DNA from 2 places in the Roseburia sp. OF03-24 genome. Region 1 is predicted to be linked to the other one. Evidence: predicted binding sites of a transcription regulator. Region 1 holds the regulator's gene; the other holds the start of a gene.
The links. The regulator Rex, encoded in region 1, represses fermentation and respiration genes when NADH is low (regulators of the CRP and FNR family bind a similar motif). The targets are predictions, from matches to a motif close to ATTGTTAANTANTTAACAAT.
Positions count from the first base shown of each region.

Region 2: the regulator Rex is predicted to act here: its motif matches at 4,368-4,387, upstream of DXA60_RS15735 (acetyl-CoA C-acetyltransferase).

Region 1 is NZ_QSCK01000021.1:7,811-15,531, forward strand. Features, by position in the region: gene DXA60_RS11595 (isopropylmalate/homocitrate/citramalate synthase) at 1-369, shown strand, start outside; gene DXA60_RS11600 (GntR family transcriptional regulator) at 380-1,039, shown strand; gene DXA60_RS11605 (NADP-dependent isocitrate dehydrogenase) at 1,054-2,265, shown strand; gene abc-f (ribosomal protection-like ABC-F family protein) at 2,262-4,199, shown strand; gene DXA60_RS11615 (redox-sensing transcriptional repressor Rex) at 4,325-4,978, shown strand; gene DXA60_RS11620 (NAD(P)H-hydrate dehydratase) at 5,065-6,627, shown strand; gene alr (alanine racemase) at 6,660-7,721, shown strand, end outside.
Region 2 is NZ_QSCK01000035.1:20,100-27,820, forward strand. Features, by position in the region: gene DXA60_RS15720 (electron transfer flavoprotein subunit beta/FixA family protein) at 4-786, opposite strand; gene DXA60_RS15725 (acyl-CoA dehydrogenase) at 955-2,109, opposite strand; gene DXA60_RS15730 (3-hydroxyacyl-CoA dehydrogenase family protein) at 2,139-3,011, opposite strand; gene DXA60_RS15735 (acetyl-CoA C-acetyltransferase) at 3,105-4,286, opposite strand; gene DXA60_RS15745 (cell wall hydrolase) at 4,633-5,772, opposite strand; gene DXA60_RS15750 (HD-GYP domain-containing protein) at 5,997-7,289, shown strand; partial or broken gene DXA60_RS19810 (mannitol dehydrogenase family protein) at 7,383-7,721, opposite strand, start outside.

The DNA.
Region 1 (7,721 bases):
GTGCAGCCGAGCCGTACACCGTTTGTCGGCAGTAATTTTAACGTTACAAGAGCTGGAATCCATGCGGACGGACTTCTGAAAAATGAGGAGATCTATAATATTTTTGATACCGGAAAATTCTTAAACAGACCGCCATTAGTATCTGTTTCCAACACATCCGGTCTTGCAGGAATTGCTCTCTGGATCAACTCATATTATCATCTTCCGAAAGATAAGAGTGTCGATAAGAACTCAGAACTTGTAAAAAAAGTAAAAGTCTGGGTAGACAAGCAGTATGAGGATGGACGTGTTACGGTACTGACGGATAAGGAATTAGTAGAAGAAATTGAAAAATGCTGTAAGGAATTAAATGTAACAATAGGAGCATGAGGTGTCATATATGGGAGAGGATAATTATTCCTTAAGTTCCCGTGTGTTCCATACGATCCGTGAGAATATTTTATCCGGAAAATATGCGACAGACGAAGAACTGAAGGAAAAAAATATCGGCGAAGAGTTAGGCGTCAGCCGTACTCCGGTGCGTGAGGCGCTCCGCCAGCTTGAACTGGAAGGATTAGTCACCATCATTCCGAATAAGGGTGCTTATGTTGTAGGTATTTCCAAGAAAGATATTCAGGATATTTACGAGATACGGTCACGTTTGGAGGGACTGTGTGCAAAGTGGGCTGCGGACAATATCACAAAAGAGCAGTTAGATGAACTGGATGAAAATATATATCTGTCTGATTTCCATGCAGCAAAAGGAAATTCAGAACAAGTCGTGGAATTAGATAACCGTTTCCATGAAATTTTATATAACGCTTCTGACAGTAAAGAGCTGAAACATGTGCTGCTTGATTTTCATCATTATGTGCAGCGTGTACGTAAAATCACACTTGCAGATCCAAAACGTTCTGTGCAATCGAATCAGGAACACAGACAGATTGTGGAAGCATTAAAAAAACATGATGCCAATCTGGCAGAAAAACTTGCAAATGAGCATATGATGAACACCATTCACAATATGGACAATTACGGATGGGACAATTTATTTCAATAGAAAAGGAGAACATAATGGAAAAAATCAAAATGACAACACCACTGGTAGAGATGGACGGAGATGAGATGACAAGAATCCTCTGGAAAATGATCAAAGATGAATTACTTCTGCCGTTTATTGATTTAAAAACAGAGTATTATGATCTTGGATTAGAGCATCGTAATGAGACAAATGATCAGGTTACCGTTGACTCTGCCAATGCAACAAAGAAATACGGTGTTGCTGTAAAATGTGCAACGATCACACCAAACGCAGCACGTATGACAGAATATAATTTAAAAGAAATGTGGAAAAGCCCGAATGGTACGATCCGCGCCATGTTAGATGGAACGGTATTCCGTGCACCGATCGTTGTAAAAGGGATCGAGCCATGTGTAAAGAACTGGAAAAAACCGATCACGATCGCGCGTCATGCATATGGCGATGTATATAAAGCAACTGAGATGAAGATTCCTGGAGCAGGCAAATGTGAGCTGGTATATACAGCGGAAGATGGTACAGAGACGAGAGAACTGATCCACAACTTTACCGGAGCAGGCGTTGTTCAGGGACAGCATAACCTTTGCAATTCCATTGAAAGTTTCGCAAAAAGCTGTTTTAATTATGCGCTGGATACAAAACAGGATCTGTGGTTTGCAACAAAGGATACGATTTCAAAAAAATACGATCATACCTTTAAAGACATTTTTCAGGAAATCTTTGATGCAGAGTACAAAGAAAAATTCGAAAAAGCAGGTATTACCTATTTTTATACATTGATCGATGATGCAGTTGCACGTGTAATGAAGTCTGAGGGTGGTTATATCTGGGCATGTAAAAATTATGATGGAGATGTCATGAGTGATATGGTTTCAAGTGCATTTGGTTCACTTGCCATGATGACTTCTGTATTAGTTTCCCCGGATGGATATTATGAATATGAAGCTGCACATGGAACGGTACAGCGCCATTATTACAAACACTTAAAAGGTGAGGAGACATCCACAAACTCTGTTGCAACTATTTTTGCATGGACAGGTGCACTTAAGAAACGTGGAGAACTTGATTCTAACCAGGCATTATCTGATTTTGCAGAAAAACTTGAAAAGGCTTGTATAAAGACCATTGAAGATGGTAAAATGACAAAAGACCTTGCGCTGATTACTACAAATCCGAATCCGGTTGTATTAAACAGCGAAAATTTCATCAAGGCAATCAGAACAACATTAGAGGAAAGTTTAAAATGATTTTGTCATGTCAGAGTATCTCAAAGTCTTTTGGAACAGATGAGATCTTAAAAGATGTAAGTTTTCATATTGAAGCAAACGAAAAAGCAGCGATTGTCGGCATCAATGGTGCCGGCAAGTCTACGCTGCTTAAAATTATTATGGGCGAAGAAACGTCCGATACCGGTGAAGTGATCCTTGCAAAAGATAAAACAATCGGTTATCTGGCACAGTATCAGGATGTATCGGGGCACAGAACCATTTATGACGAAGTTCTTAATGCAAGAGCTGACATCCTTGAAATGGAACAGAAACTCCGCAATATGGAGTCAGAAATGAATCAGCAGACCGGTGGGGAACTGGAAAAACTGATGGAGGTTTATCATCGTCTGAGCCACGAATTTGAACTGCAGGGCGGATATGCATACCGGAGTGAAGTAACCGGTATTTTAAAAGGACTTGGTTTTTCGGACGAAGATTTAACAAAACAGATGAATGAATTGTCCGGAGGACAGAAAACCAGGGTTTCGCTTGGCAAACTCTTAGTCACAAAGCCGGATGTATTACTTTTAGATGAGCCGACAAACCATCTGGATATGGAGTCGATCCGCTGGCTTGAGAATTTTCTGCGGGCTTACAAAGGGGCTGTTGTGATCGTAGCACATGACCGTTATTTTCTGGATCGCGTTGTCACAAAAGTTGTAGAGATTTTCCAGCATAAAGCGTATGTATATCAGGGAAATTACTCGGATTTTGCGAAGAAGAAAGCAAAAGTCCGTGAAGATCTGTTAAAACAATATTATAATCAGCAGCGTGAGATCAGACATCAGGAAGAAGTTATCACAAAGTTAAAATCGTTTAACCGTGAAAAATCCATCAAGCGTGCGGAGAGCCGCGAAAAGATGTTAGACAAGATAGAACGTATTGAAAAACCGGTTGAGGACAATACAGACATTAAGATCGTGTTAGAGCCAAATGTGGTCAGCGGAAATGATGTCCTTACGGTGTCAGGTCTTGCAAAATCATATCCGCCGGTTACATTGTTTTCGGATATCTCATTCGAGATTAAACGTGGGGAGCGGGTAGCACTGATCGGCAATAACGGAACCGGGAAAACGACCATCTTAAAGATCATCAATAATCTGATACAGGCAGATGGTGGTACGGTAACACTTGGTTCGAATGTTCACATTGGATATTACGATCAGGAACATCAGCTTTTACATATGGAAAAAACCATATTTGAAGAGATCTCAGATGCTTATCCAGAGCTGAACAACACAAAGATCCGCAATGTACTGGCAGCCTTTTTATTTACAAATGATGATGTGTTTAAGCGGATCTCAGATTTAAGCGGTGGTGAAAGAGGCCGTGTCTCTCTGGCAAAACTGATGCTTTCAGATGCTAATTTTCTTATTTTAGATGAGCCGACAAACCATCTGGACATTACATCCAAGGAAATTTTGGAATCTGCATTAAACCAGTATACAGGAACGGTATTTTTTGTTTCACATGACCGCTATTTTATCAATCAGACAGCAACAAGAATCCTGGAGCTGACAGGTGAAACAATTGTAAATTATATCGGAAATTATGATTATTATCTGGAAAAACATGATATTATGACGCAGTTGTATGTGAAACAGCCAGAAACTTCAGATGTGCAGCCTAAGAAACAGGATGATGCCGTTAATAAGCTCGACTGGCAGGCACAAAAAGCAGAGCAGGCAAGGATTCGTAAAATTGAAAACAGTTTAAAAAAAGCCGAGGAAGAGATTGCCGCACTTGAAAGTGAAATAAGCATGATCGATGAAGAATGTGCAAAGCCGGAAAACGCAGTTAATTCCGCAAAATTAAATGAGCTTGCAGCAAGACAGCAGGAGTGCAGGGAACGACTGGAAACCTGCTATGAAACCTGGGAAGAGCTGTCAATGCAGTTAGATGGAACTGATTGATGATATTTCCTGACAAAACAGAAAATATCTTATTGAAAAAAAGATAGTTAAATTTTTCACACATTGACAGACACAGGGGAAATCACTATAATAAACGAGAGAACGTAAGAAAGGTGGAACCTTTTGTGCAGGAAAAAGAAATATCACAGGCAGTTATCCGGAGAATGCCGCGTTATTACCGCTACCTCGGAGAACTCTTAGATGCCGGTGTAGAACGTATATCATCCAATGATCTGAGTAAACGAATGAATGTGACTGCATCCCAGATCAGACAGGATCTGAATAATTTTGGTGGTTTTGGCCAGCAGGGTTATGGTTATAATGTAAAGTTTTTATATGAGGAAATCGGTAAGATATTAGGTTTAAATGAAAGACACAATATTATTGTGGTGGGTGCAGGTAATCTTGGACAGGCACTTACAAACTATGTGAAATTTGAAAAACTTGGTTTTGTGATCATAGGACTGTTTGATGTAAATCCTGCATTGGACGGTGTGACCGTGCGTGGAATCAAAATCCGCATGCTGGATGAATTAGAGAGTTTCTGTGCAGAAAATCAGGTGGATATTGCGGCGCTTACTATGCCAAAGGAAAAGGCTGATGCCATTGCAAACAGACTAGTCGGACTTGGAATCCGCGCAATCTGGAATTTTGCGCATGTAGACCTGGAGCTCATTGATAAAAATGTTGTTGTAGAGAATGTACATCTTTCCGACAGTTTGATGCAGTTATCTTACAACATTGTCAGAAACAAAAAAGCAGAAGAAAACGGCAACTGAAAAGGGTGCCATAAATTCAGGAAGCAATTAGCTGCCGCACAGATCTTTGTGCGGCGTTTTTTGCTTATAACAGGGGGCTTATTATCATGAAGTATCTTGTAAACAGCAGGGAAATGCAAAAATATGACGCAAATACCGTTTCACATTTTAAGGTTCCGGGACTTCTTCTGATGGAGCGTGCAGCAATAACATTTGTAAATGAACTCCATAAGCAAAAGGTCGATCTCTCAGAAGTTCTTATCGTATGCGGCAGCGGAAATAATGGTGGAGATGGTCTTGCGATCGCCCGCCTTTTATTTCTGGAGGGACATACTGTTACAGTTGTTTTTGCTGGAAATAAAGATCATTGCTCGGAGCAAAACAGAATCCAGCAGGATATTTTAAATGCATATGGTGTTCCTGTCTATACGGATTTACCGGAACAGATCAGACCAACAACTGTCATAGATGCACTATTTGGTGTAGGGTTGTCGAGAGACGTGACTGGTACTTATGCAGATATATTATGTTGTATGAATACACTTCCGGGAGAAAAAGTGGCAGTGGATATTGCATCCGGAATTTCTGCAGATACAGGTGCTGTCCTTGGTATGGCATTTCGTGCAGATATCACGATCACATTCGCATTTGCGAAATTAGGCAGTATTCTCTGGCCGGGAAATGAATATGCCGGCAGAGTGATCGTATGTGATATCGGTATCACGAAAGAAAGCTGGCTGGGAGAGACACCGTCAGTAATGGCATTGGAAACGAAAGATTTATTGCTGCTCCCGGAGAGAAAAAGTCATTCTAATAAAGGAAACTATGGAAAACTTTTGCTGATCGCAGGAAGTGTCAATATGGCAGGGGCGGCAGTTTTATCTGCAAAAGCTGCTTACGCCACAGGATGCGGTCTGGTGCGTGTGCTGACGCCGGAAGAAAACAGGATTATTTTACAGAGCTGTGTTCCAGAGGCGGTTCTTACTACTTATGATAAAAATGCTGCTCCGGGGAAGGCTGTATTACAGGAGGCTTTTGATTGGGCAGATGCCATTGTGGCAGGTCCCGGGCTTGGGAAAGAAAAAACTGCTGCACAGATATTAAATTTTGTGTTAGAATATGGAACGTCACAGGAAAAGAAAGCAATTCTTTTTGATGCGGATGCGTTAAATCTGATAGCAGAGCAGAATGACTTACCAGAGGCAGATATCTGGAAAAATTTTAAAATCCCGGCAGTGATCACACCTCATCCCGGAGAGATGAGCCGGCTTACCGGAAAAACAGTCAGTGAGATCCAGCATCATTTACTTCAGACTGCTGCGGATTATGCAAAAGAATATCACGTTGTATGTGTCTTAAAAGACGAACATACCGTAACTGCACTGCCGGATGGTAAAAAATACCTGAATCTTTCCGGCAATTCCGGAATGGCAACAGCAGGAAGCGGAGATGTGTTAAGTGGTGTGATCGGTACATTTATGGCACAGAAAATAACACCTTACCAGGCGGCTCCTCTTGGGGTATATCTTCATGGCCTGTCCGGTGATCTTATGATACGCACAACGGGGTTACAGGGGCTTACAGCCTCAGATCTGATCTGTGGTATTAAAAAAGTTCTGAATATTTATACTACAAAGCCGGTCGATAATGAACAAAAATTCGTTGAATAAAAAACGGTACACAAAATAGATGGAGGATCAACATGAACAGATACAGCAGAGTGCATGCGGAAATCGATCTGGATGCAATTCTACACAACATGGATGCGATGCGCGGAAACATTGCAAAAGACACAAAAATTATGGCTGTCATTAAGGCAGATGGCTACGGACATGGTGCCGTAGAGATTGCAGAGACGATTGAAAAACTGGATTATCTTTATGGTTATGCAGTTGCCACGGTTGAGGAAGGACTTATCCTTCGTAATCACGGAATCCAGAAACCGATCCTGATCTTAGGATATGTATTCCCGGATCAGTATGTGGATATGATTAAAGCAGGTATCCGTCCAACCGTATTTACAAAAGAGATGGCAGAAAAACTTTCCGTTGCCGCAGCAAGTATCGGAAGAGACTGCAAGATCCATTTCGCGATCGATACCGGAATGAGCCGGATCGGTTATCAGGTCACAGAAGACGCAGCAGATGAGATGGCACAGCTTTCAAAACTGCCGCATATTATAGTGGAGGGTATTTTTACCCATTTTGCGAAAGCGGATGAAAAAGATAAGGAACCAACCTACCAGCAGATCGGACTTTTCAAGAAAATGATCGGCATGTTAGAAGACCGTGGCGTAAGTATTCCGATTCATCACTGTTCAAACAGTGCAGGGATTGTCGATATTCCAGATGCAAATATGGATATGGTCCGCGCCGGCATCACATTGTATGGCATGTGGCCGTCTGAGGATGTAGATAAGAATGCGATCAGCCTGAAACCTGCATTGACACTGGTGACACATGTGGCATATGTAAAGGAACTTCCGGCTGGCAGAGCAATCAGTTATGGAGGAACTTATGTCACAACAGAGCCTTGCATAATCGCAACGATTCCGGTTGGCTACGCAGATGGCTATGCAAGAGGCCTTTCAAATAAAGGATTTGTTTTGATCCATGGAAAACGTGCACCGATTCTTGGCCGTGTCTGCATGGATCAGTTTATGGTTGATGTTACCGACATTCCGGATGTTAAAAATGAAGATGAAGTGATTCTCATTGGCAGAGATGGTGATGAGTGTATCACTATGGAAGAAGTCGGTGACCTG
Region 2 (7,721 bases), on a different contig from region 1:
TTATTAGATAATGTGTTTCTCTTTGAATTTGCCGATCAAATATGCTACGGATTCTGCCGGATCAAGGTTTACTTTCTCACCAGCACCCTTTGCAACTTTATCAGATGCTTTTGCAATCTTAGTAGGAGATCCTTTTAAACCAAGATCAGAATCATCAACATCCTTTAAGTCTGCTCTTCCCCAAACGGTTACTTCTTTGTCAAATGCATCGAAGATTCCGCCTGGTGTCATGTAACGCGGCTCATTTAATTCAGAAAGAGCAGTTACCAGACAAGGCATTTTTGCTTTTAACTCATGATATCTGTCTTCGTACTGACGTTTTACAACAACAGAGTCACCCTCTACTTTGATGTCTGCTGCATAAGAGATAACCGGAAGTCCAAGATGCTCAGCGATCTGAGGACCAACCTGTGCAGTATCACCATCGATAGCCTGACGTCCTGTGATGATCAGGTCATAGTCTAAGTTACGAAGTGCACCAGCGATTGTAGTTGATGTTGCCCATGTATCAGCTCCACCTAATACGCGGTCTGTTACAAGAACTGCTTCATCAGCACCCATTGCTAATGCTTCACGAAGAACTGCATCAGCCTTTGGAAGTCCCATAGTAAGAACTGTAACTTTTGCTCCTGTCTCATCTTTGATTCTAAGTGCTGCTTCAAGACCAGCTTTATCATCTGGGTTCATGATAGCAAGCATTGCTGCTCTGTCAAGCGTTCCATCCGGGTTGAACTTAACGCCGCCCTTTGTATCAGGAACCTGTTTAATACATACTACGATATTCATGTATTTTCCACTCCTTATGTTTTATATGTTTAAATTTTACGCGAATTGATTCGAAACACTACGTGTTTCTCATGCGCGTTGCGCTCTCAAATGTCTGAAAAAAATATTCCATTCACGCAAGCGTGATTCCATATTTTTTACAGCCATTCTCAATCCGCTGGATCACGACTATTTCAACAATGCACCTGAAATTACCATACGCTGTACTTCGCTTGTACCCTCGTAGATCTCTGTGATCTTAGCATCACGCATCATACGCTCTACATCATACTCTCTGATATATCCGTATCCACCGAATAACTGAACAACTTCAGTTGTAACTGCCATTGCAGTCTCGGCTGCGAATAATTTAGCTTTTGCAGCTTCTACAGAATATACTTTCTGGGTAGCTTTTGCCATTGCTGCTTTGTAAACTAAAAGCTGTGCAGCTTCGATTCTTGCAGCCATATCAGCAAGTTTGAACTGTGTATTCTGCTGCTGTGCGATAGAACGGCCGAACTGTTTTCTCTCTTTTGTATAAGCGATAGCTCTGTCTAATGCACCCTCAGCGATACCAAGTGCCTGAGCAGCAATACCGATACGTCCACCATCAAGTGTGTGCATTGCGATCGGGAAACCTTTTCCTTCCGGTCCTAACAGATTCTCTTTCGGGATTCTGCAGTCTTCGAAGATCAGCTCATAAGTAGATGATCCACGGATACCCATCTTCTTCTCTTTTGTTCCGAATGAGAAACCAGGAGCTCCCTTATCTACGATAAATGCAGAGAAGTTTTTCTTCTTTCTGCCTCTCTTGTCCTCTGTGATGCTTGTGATAGCGATTACAATATAAACATCTGCTACTTTACCATTGGTAATGAAGCATTTTGATCCATTTAATACCCACTCGTCACCATCTAAAACAGCTTTTGTCTGTGCACCCTGTGCATCAGTACCAGCACCCGGCTCAGTTAATGCGAATGCACCTAACTTCTCGCCTGTTGCAAGTGGTTTTACATATTTCTGTTTCTGCTCTTCTGTACCATATGTCATGATCGGATCGATGCAGAGAGATGTATGTGCAGATACAACAACACCTGTGGTTGCGCAAACTTTAGATAACTCTTCTACGCACATAACGTATGTAAGAGGATCACAACCCTGTCCGCCGTATTCTTTCGGAACCGGGATTCCCATGAATCCGTATTTCTGCATTTTCTTAACCGTTTCTGCCGGGAAAGCTTCTGTCTCATCTGTTTCCTGTGCAAGCGGTTTTACTTCTGTTTCAGCAAATTCCTTGAATAAGGAACGCGCCATTTCATGTTTCTTGTCTAAAGTGAAATCCATGATCTAATTTTCCTCCATAAATATTTATTTTACTGAGCATCGACCGGAGTCTTTGTACGATCAGCATTGTATACATAAAATCCCTTGCCGCTCTTTGCTCCAAGGTTACCACCACGAACCATCTTACGGATCAGTGGGCATGCACGATATTTGCTGTCGCCTGTCTCTTTGTAAAGTACATCCATGATAGCAAGGCAGATATCAAGACCGATGAAATCACCTAACTCTAACGGTCCCATTGGGTGGTTAGCACCAAGTTTCATAGCTGCATCGATACCAGCGATATCGGAAACACCTTCCATTTTGATGAATGCTGCTTCGTTGATCATTGGGATTAAGATACGGTTTACAACGAAACCAGCAGCCTCGTTAACCTGTACCGGAGTTTTACCGATTTCTTCGGAAATTTTCTTAATAGCTGCAACAGTTTCATCCGGAGTATTCACACCAGCGATAACCTCGATTAATTTCATACGGTCTGCCGGGTTGAAGAAATGCATACCAACCATTGGACGGTTTAATCCGTTTCCGATCTCTGTGATAGAAAGACTGGATGTGTTGGAAGCAAAGATGCATTCCGGTTTTGCGATCTCGTCTAACTCTTTGAAAGTAGTTTTCTTTACTTCCATGTTCTCGAAAGCTGCCTCTACGATCAGATCACAGTCTTTGCAAAGGTCTTCTTTTAAACCTGGAGTGATTTTTGCAAGGATGCCGTCAACAGCTTCCTGTGTCATTTTTCCTTTTTCTACTAATCTTGCATAACCTTTTTTGATTTTCTCTTTTCCGCCTTCAGCCCACTCCTGCTTGATATCGCAAAGTGCTACTTCATATCCTTCTACCTGAGCAAATGCTTTTGCAATGCCCTGTCCCATAGTTCCTGCACCAATAACGCCAACCTTCATTTCGGTTACCTCCTGAAAATAATTATGTTAACTGTATGTTTAAAAAATGCAATCCCCGGGAAGTCATTCCCCGGGAATTACTATAAAAAACTATTATCTCTCAACGATTGTAGAGCATCCCATACCACCGCCGATGCAAAGTGTAGCAAGACCTCTCTTAGCGTCTCTCTTCTGCATCTCATGCAGTAATGTAACAAGGATACGGCATCCGGAAGCACCTACCGGGTGTCCTAATGCGATTGCACCACCGTTTACGTTTACTTTTGACATATCGAATTTCAGATCTCTTGCTACTGCGATAGACTGAGCTGCGAATGCTTCGTTTGCTTCGATCAAGTCCATATCATCAATGGATAAACCTGTTTTAGCTAATACTTTTCTTGTAGAAGCAACAGGACCAACACCCATGATCTCTGGCTCAACTCCGCCAAGAGCACCTGCTACCCATGTAGCCATTGGTGTAACACCAAGTTCTTTTGCTTTCTCTTCGCTCATAACAACGATTGCTGCTGCACCATCGTTGATACCGGAAGCGTTACCTGCTGTAACAAGTCCGCCCTCTTTACCAGAGCAGCATTTTAATTTTGCTAAAGACTCAGCAGTTGTGCCAGGACGTGGTCCCTCATCTTTTACGAAATCAACGATCTCTTTTTTAACTTTTACAGGAACCGGAACGATCTCATCATCAAATTTGCCTTCAGCAATTGCTTTCTCACATTTCTGCTGGCTGTTTGCTGAGAACTCATCAAGTTCTTCTCTTGTAATGCCATATTTATCACATACGTTCTCTGCTGTGATCATCATGTGGTAGTGATTGAATGCATCTGTTAATGCATCATTTACCATTGTATCAATGATCGTTGCATTGTTCATACGATATCCAAAACGAGCTTTTGTCATAGCATATGGTGCCATAGACATGTTTTCCATACCACCTGCAACAACGATATCAGCCTCACCTGCCATGATCATGGTAGCTGCATCATTGACACATTTTAAACCAGAACCACAAACAACGTTGATCGTGATTGCCGGAACTTCGATTGGCAGTCCTGCTTTGATTGCTGCCTGACGTGCAACGTTCTGACCCTGAGCTGCCTGAATTACACAACCCATTTTTACCTCGTCAACCATCTCCGGTTTAACGTTTGCTCTTCTTAAAGCCTCTTTGATAACGATTGCACCTAAGTCTGCTGCTGGAGTATTGCTTAATGCTCCACCCATTTTACCGATTGCGGTACGGCAAGCACCTGCTAAAACTACTTTCTTTGCCATTTTGAATTCTCCTTTCAATTTAACACAAAGCTCTGCATTTGCAGAGAATTTGTTTCTTTCTCTTTCATTTTGCCGAAAAATGCTGTTAATTTTTTAACAATCTTTTTTAAAAAAATAAATTCAAACTTCCGATTGAAATTTATCTTTTTTCTCTTTCATTTTTAAAAGCTTATTTGCTATGTAATCAGCTATTTTTCTGCATTTCTTGTACTTTCATATGCTAACATATTTCACAATTAATTGCAATAGCTTTCTTTATTTTTCATCCTTGTAAACAATTTTTTACATCCTTTTTGCTCCATTTTGCGGGGTTTTTTGTTAAATTTTTATCATTTTATCATTTTGTTTAATAAAACACATGATTACCTATAACTGTTCCTTCTATAATGCCGTTATTCACACGAAAATACAGACAATTTGTTGTGCTCGTTCCACCCAGCACCGCCTGTGCTGCACTCATACAATCAGAAGCAACTCCCTGCTCCAGACGGTATGCAAGACGACCGCTGGCAACCGGAGAGAACTGCCCTCCCTGATAAATCACACCGGAAACTGTATTCGGAAAATAGGAACTTCTGACACGGTTCATGATCACGCTGCCCACCGCAAGTTTTCCATCATATGGCTCGCCCCATGCCTCACACTGGATGATGGCAGCTAACAGATACGCATCGCTCTGGGCCGGTGCGTATGTCACATTCGACCTGTTTTCCTGTTCCTGCTTTTTGATGGCTGCAAGGCGCGCAGCATCCTCTTTTGCCTTCTGTATCTCAAGCTGCTTTTCGTATTCGATCATTTTCTTGATCTTTGCATCGATCGACTCCACATCGGACTGTGCATCTTCAATTTTCTCGCTGGATTCCTGTATCTTCTTCTGCGTATCCTCGATCAGGCTGTTGACTTTTTCCTGCTCTTTCTGTTTTTCCTGCTGTAATACAGTCAGTTCTTCCTTCTGCTTCTCGAGTTCCTTTTTCTGTTCTTTGATCTGCTCCGTGAGCTCCTGATATGCCGTAAGCATATTTCTGTCGTACTGATTGATTGCACTTGTATATTCCGCCTGATTTAAAAATTCTGCGATGGAGGACGCATGAATAAGCATGTCCCATACAGACTGATTGCCATTTTCATAAATATACTGAATGCGCACTTTCATATCTTCATACTGCTCTGCTGATCGTTCCTCGGAACGTTTCAGATCTTCCGCCGCCGTATTGATCTCGTCCTCTTTCTGTGCTGCCTGCTGCTCTAACTGGTTCATATCGGAAGTGATCGTATTTAACTGTCCATTCAGTCCGCTAAGGTCGCTCTCCAACCCCTGTTTTTCATTGGTCAGGCTGTCCACCTGATCTTTCGCATCTTCTTTCTGTTTCTTAAGGTCTGTGATCTGGTCTTTTGCCTTATCAATATCTTTCTGTGTCGTTCCTGCATGGACAGTTGCCGTAACAAGCATGCAGCCGGTCAGTATTCCTCCCAGGATTCTTCTCAAAAAATTGTGTCTCATGCTGTTCCTTTCGGCTGAACAGTAACCTTTCGGCTGCTGTTGTATTTTTCGTTCATTGTATTTCTTCTATTAATATGGTATTATAGCATGTAAAGCACAATATGAATATTAATTTTTTCACATACCATTATTGGGGGAATATTCAGGCATCTGGTGTCTGGATATGGTATAAAAAAGCCTGATAATCATCACAGGGGGAGGATTTACCTATGCAATTTGTAAAAACAGCAGATTTAAAACCCGGCATGAGACTTGCAAAACCAATCTACAATAAGATGGGTGTTCTTCTTTATGAAAGAGACACACTTTTAACCATGCAGGGTATTAACAGTATCGAAAACTTTGGTCTGATCGGTATTTTTATTCTTGAGCCGGCAGAGCCGGTACCGCCTCTTTCCAGAGAGGATCTTGAATTCGAACAGTTCCAGACGATATATGTTTTTAAACTAAAAGAAAATATGGATCGTCTGCAGGCCAATCAGGCACCTGTTTCGCTGAGCGATCTCGTCCGGGACATCCAGACACATTACGGCAGTCTTGATCACAAATTAAATTTTGCACAAAACCTGCGAAGTTCTGCAGATTTTGTTTACAAACATTCCATCAGTGTCGGCATTCTCTGTGCGATGATCACAAATCAGATGCATCTGCCTGCTGCAGAACAGACAGCCCTTATCACAGCTGCGCTTCTCTACGATTTTGGTTATCTGTATGTACCACAGACAGTGTTAGACAAGGGGGATGACCTTACAACAGCAGATAAGGATTTTATCCAGCTCAACTTAGAGCGCGGTTATGAAACGCTCCGCCCGGACCGTGGTGATTATAAATTCCCGGTACATACGCTTGATATCATCCAGCAGATCATTTTTAAAAACAGCCGTACTTTAAAAGTCAAAGAACCGGCAGACAATATCCGTCTTCTCGTCGATATTTTAGCAGTAGCGGACGAATTTGACCATCTGACCGCAATGAACATTAACAAACCGCCAATTTCAGAAATTGCTGCCATGGGACGTCTGAAAAAGGATAAAGCCACCTACAATCCGCTCGTACTTTCCGCTTTAGCAGAATGTATCCATATTCTTCCGACCGGTGCATGTGTTGATCTTTCCGATGGAGAAAAAGCCCTTGTGCTTGCAGAGAATCCGGCTGATTTTCTTCATCCGATGGTACTGAAGTTTTCCACAAACATGATATACGATTTAAGTGACCCGGTGATCAGTAAATCTTTAAAGATCACAGATATCATGAAAACTATGGACAACCGCATCGCTTTAGACAAAGATTCTGTCAAACAATTTGTCTCTGATGCCTATATCAAAGAAACGGCAGACCGTTTCCGCAAGGTTAAACTTCAGATTGCCCAGCACAAGCAAAGTGAGCTGGAACAGAAAGCTGCAAGTGCTTTAATGAGCAGTGCTTCCGTGATCCCACAGAATGCCGGCACAGAAAAATCACTGACACAAAAAAAGACACGCAAAAAAATGAAACTTCGTTAATAATAGAATACGCACTCCGCAAATATTCCATTACGATAAAAAAGAAAGACATGGCAGGATTTCCGATCACTGTCATGTCTTTTTTCTGATGAACTAGAGATATTTTTTCAGCACCTTCCGTACTGCACCCGGTCCTTCTAACATCTCTTTAAACATTTTTATTACTTTTTCCGCAATTCCTGCCTCATAAAGATCACATCCAAATAAAGTATCATTTGATAAAATGTCAGAAAGTTTTCCATCTGCACTGTCCGGATCTGATAAATGGACATCTTTCAGTTTCTCCTGCATAACCGAAAGCATTGGATCACTGCTTGGTGTAAACTCTTTTCCTGCATCATCTACTGCAAGAAGGTAACGGAGCCATCCGGCAATCACAAGCGGGATTCCTGTCAGTTCGTTTAAATCTTTTCCTGCTTTACAGTAGCTTTT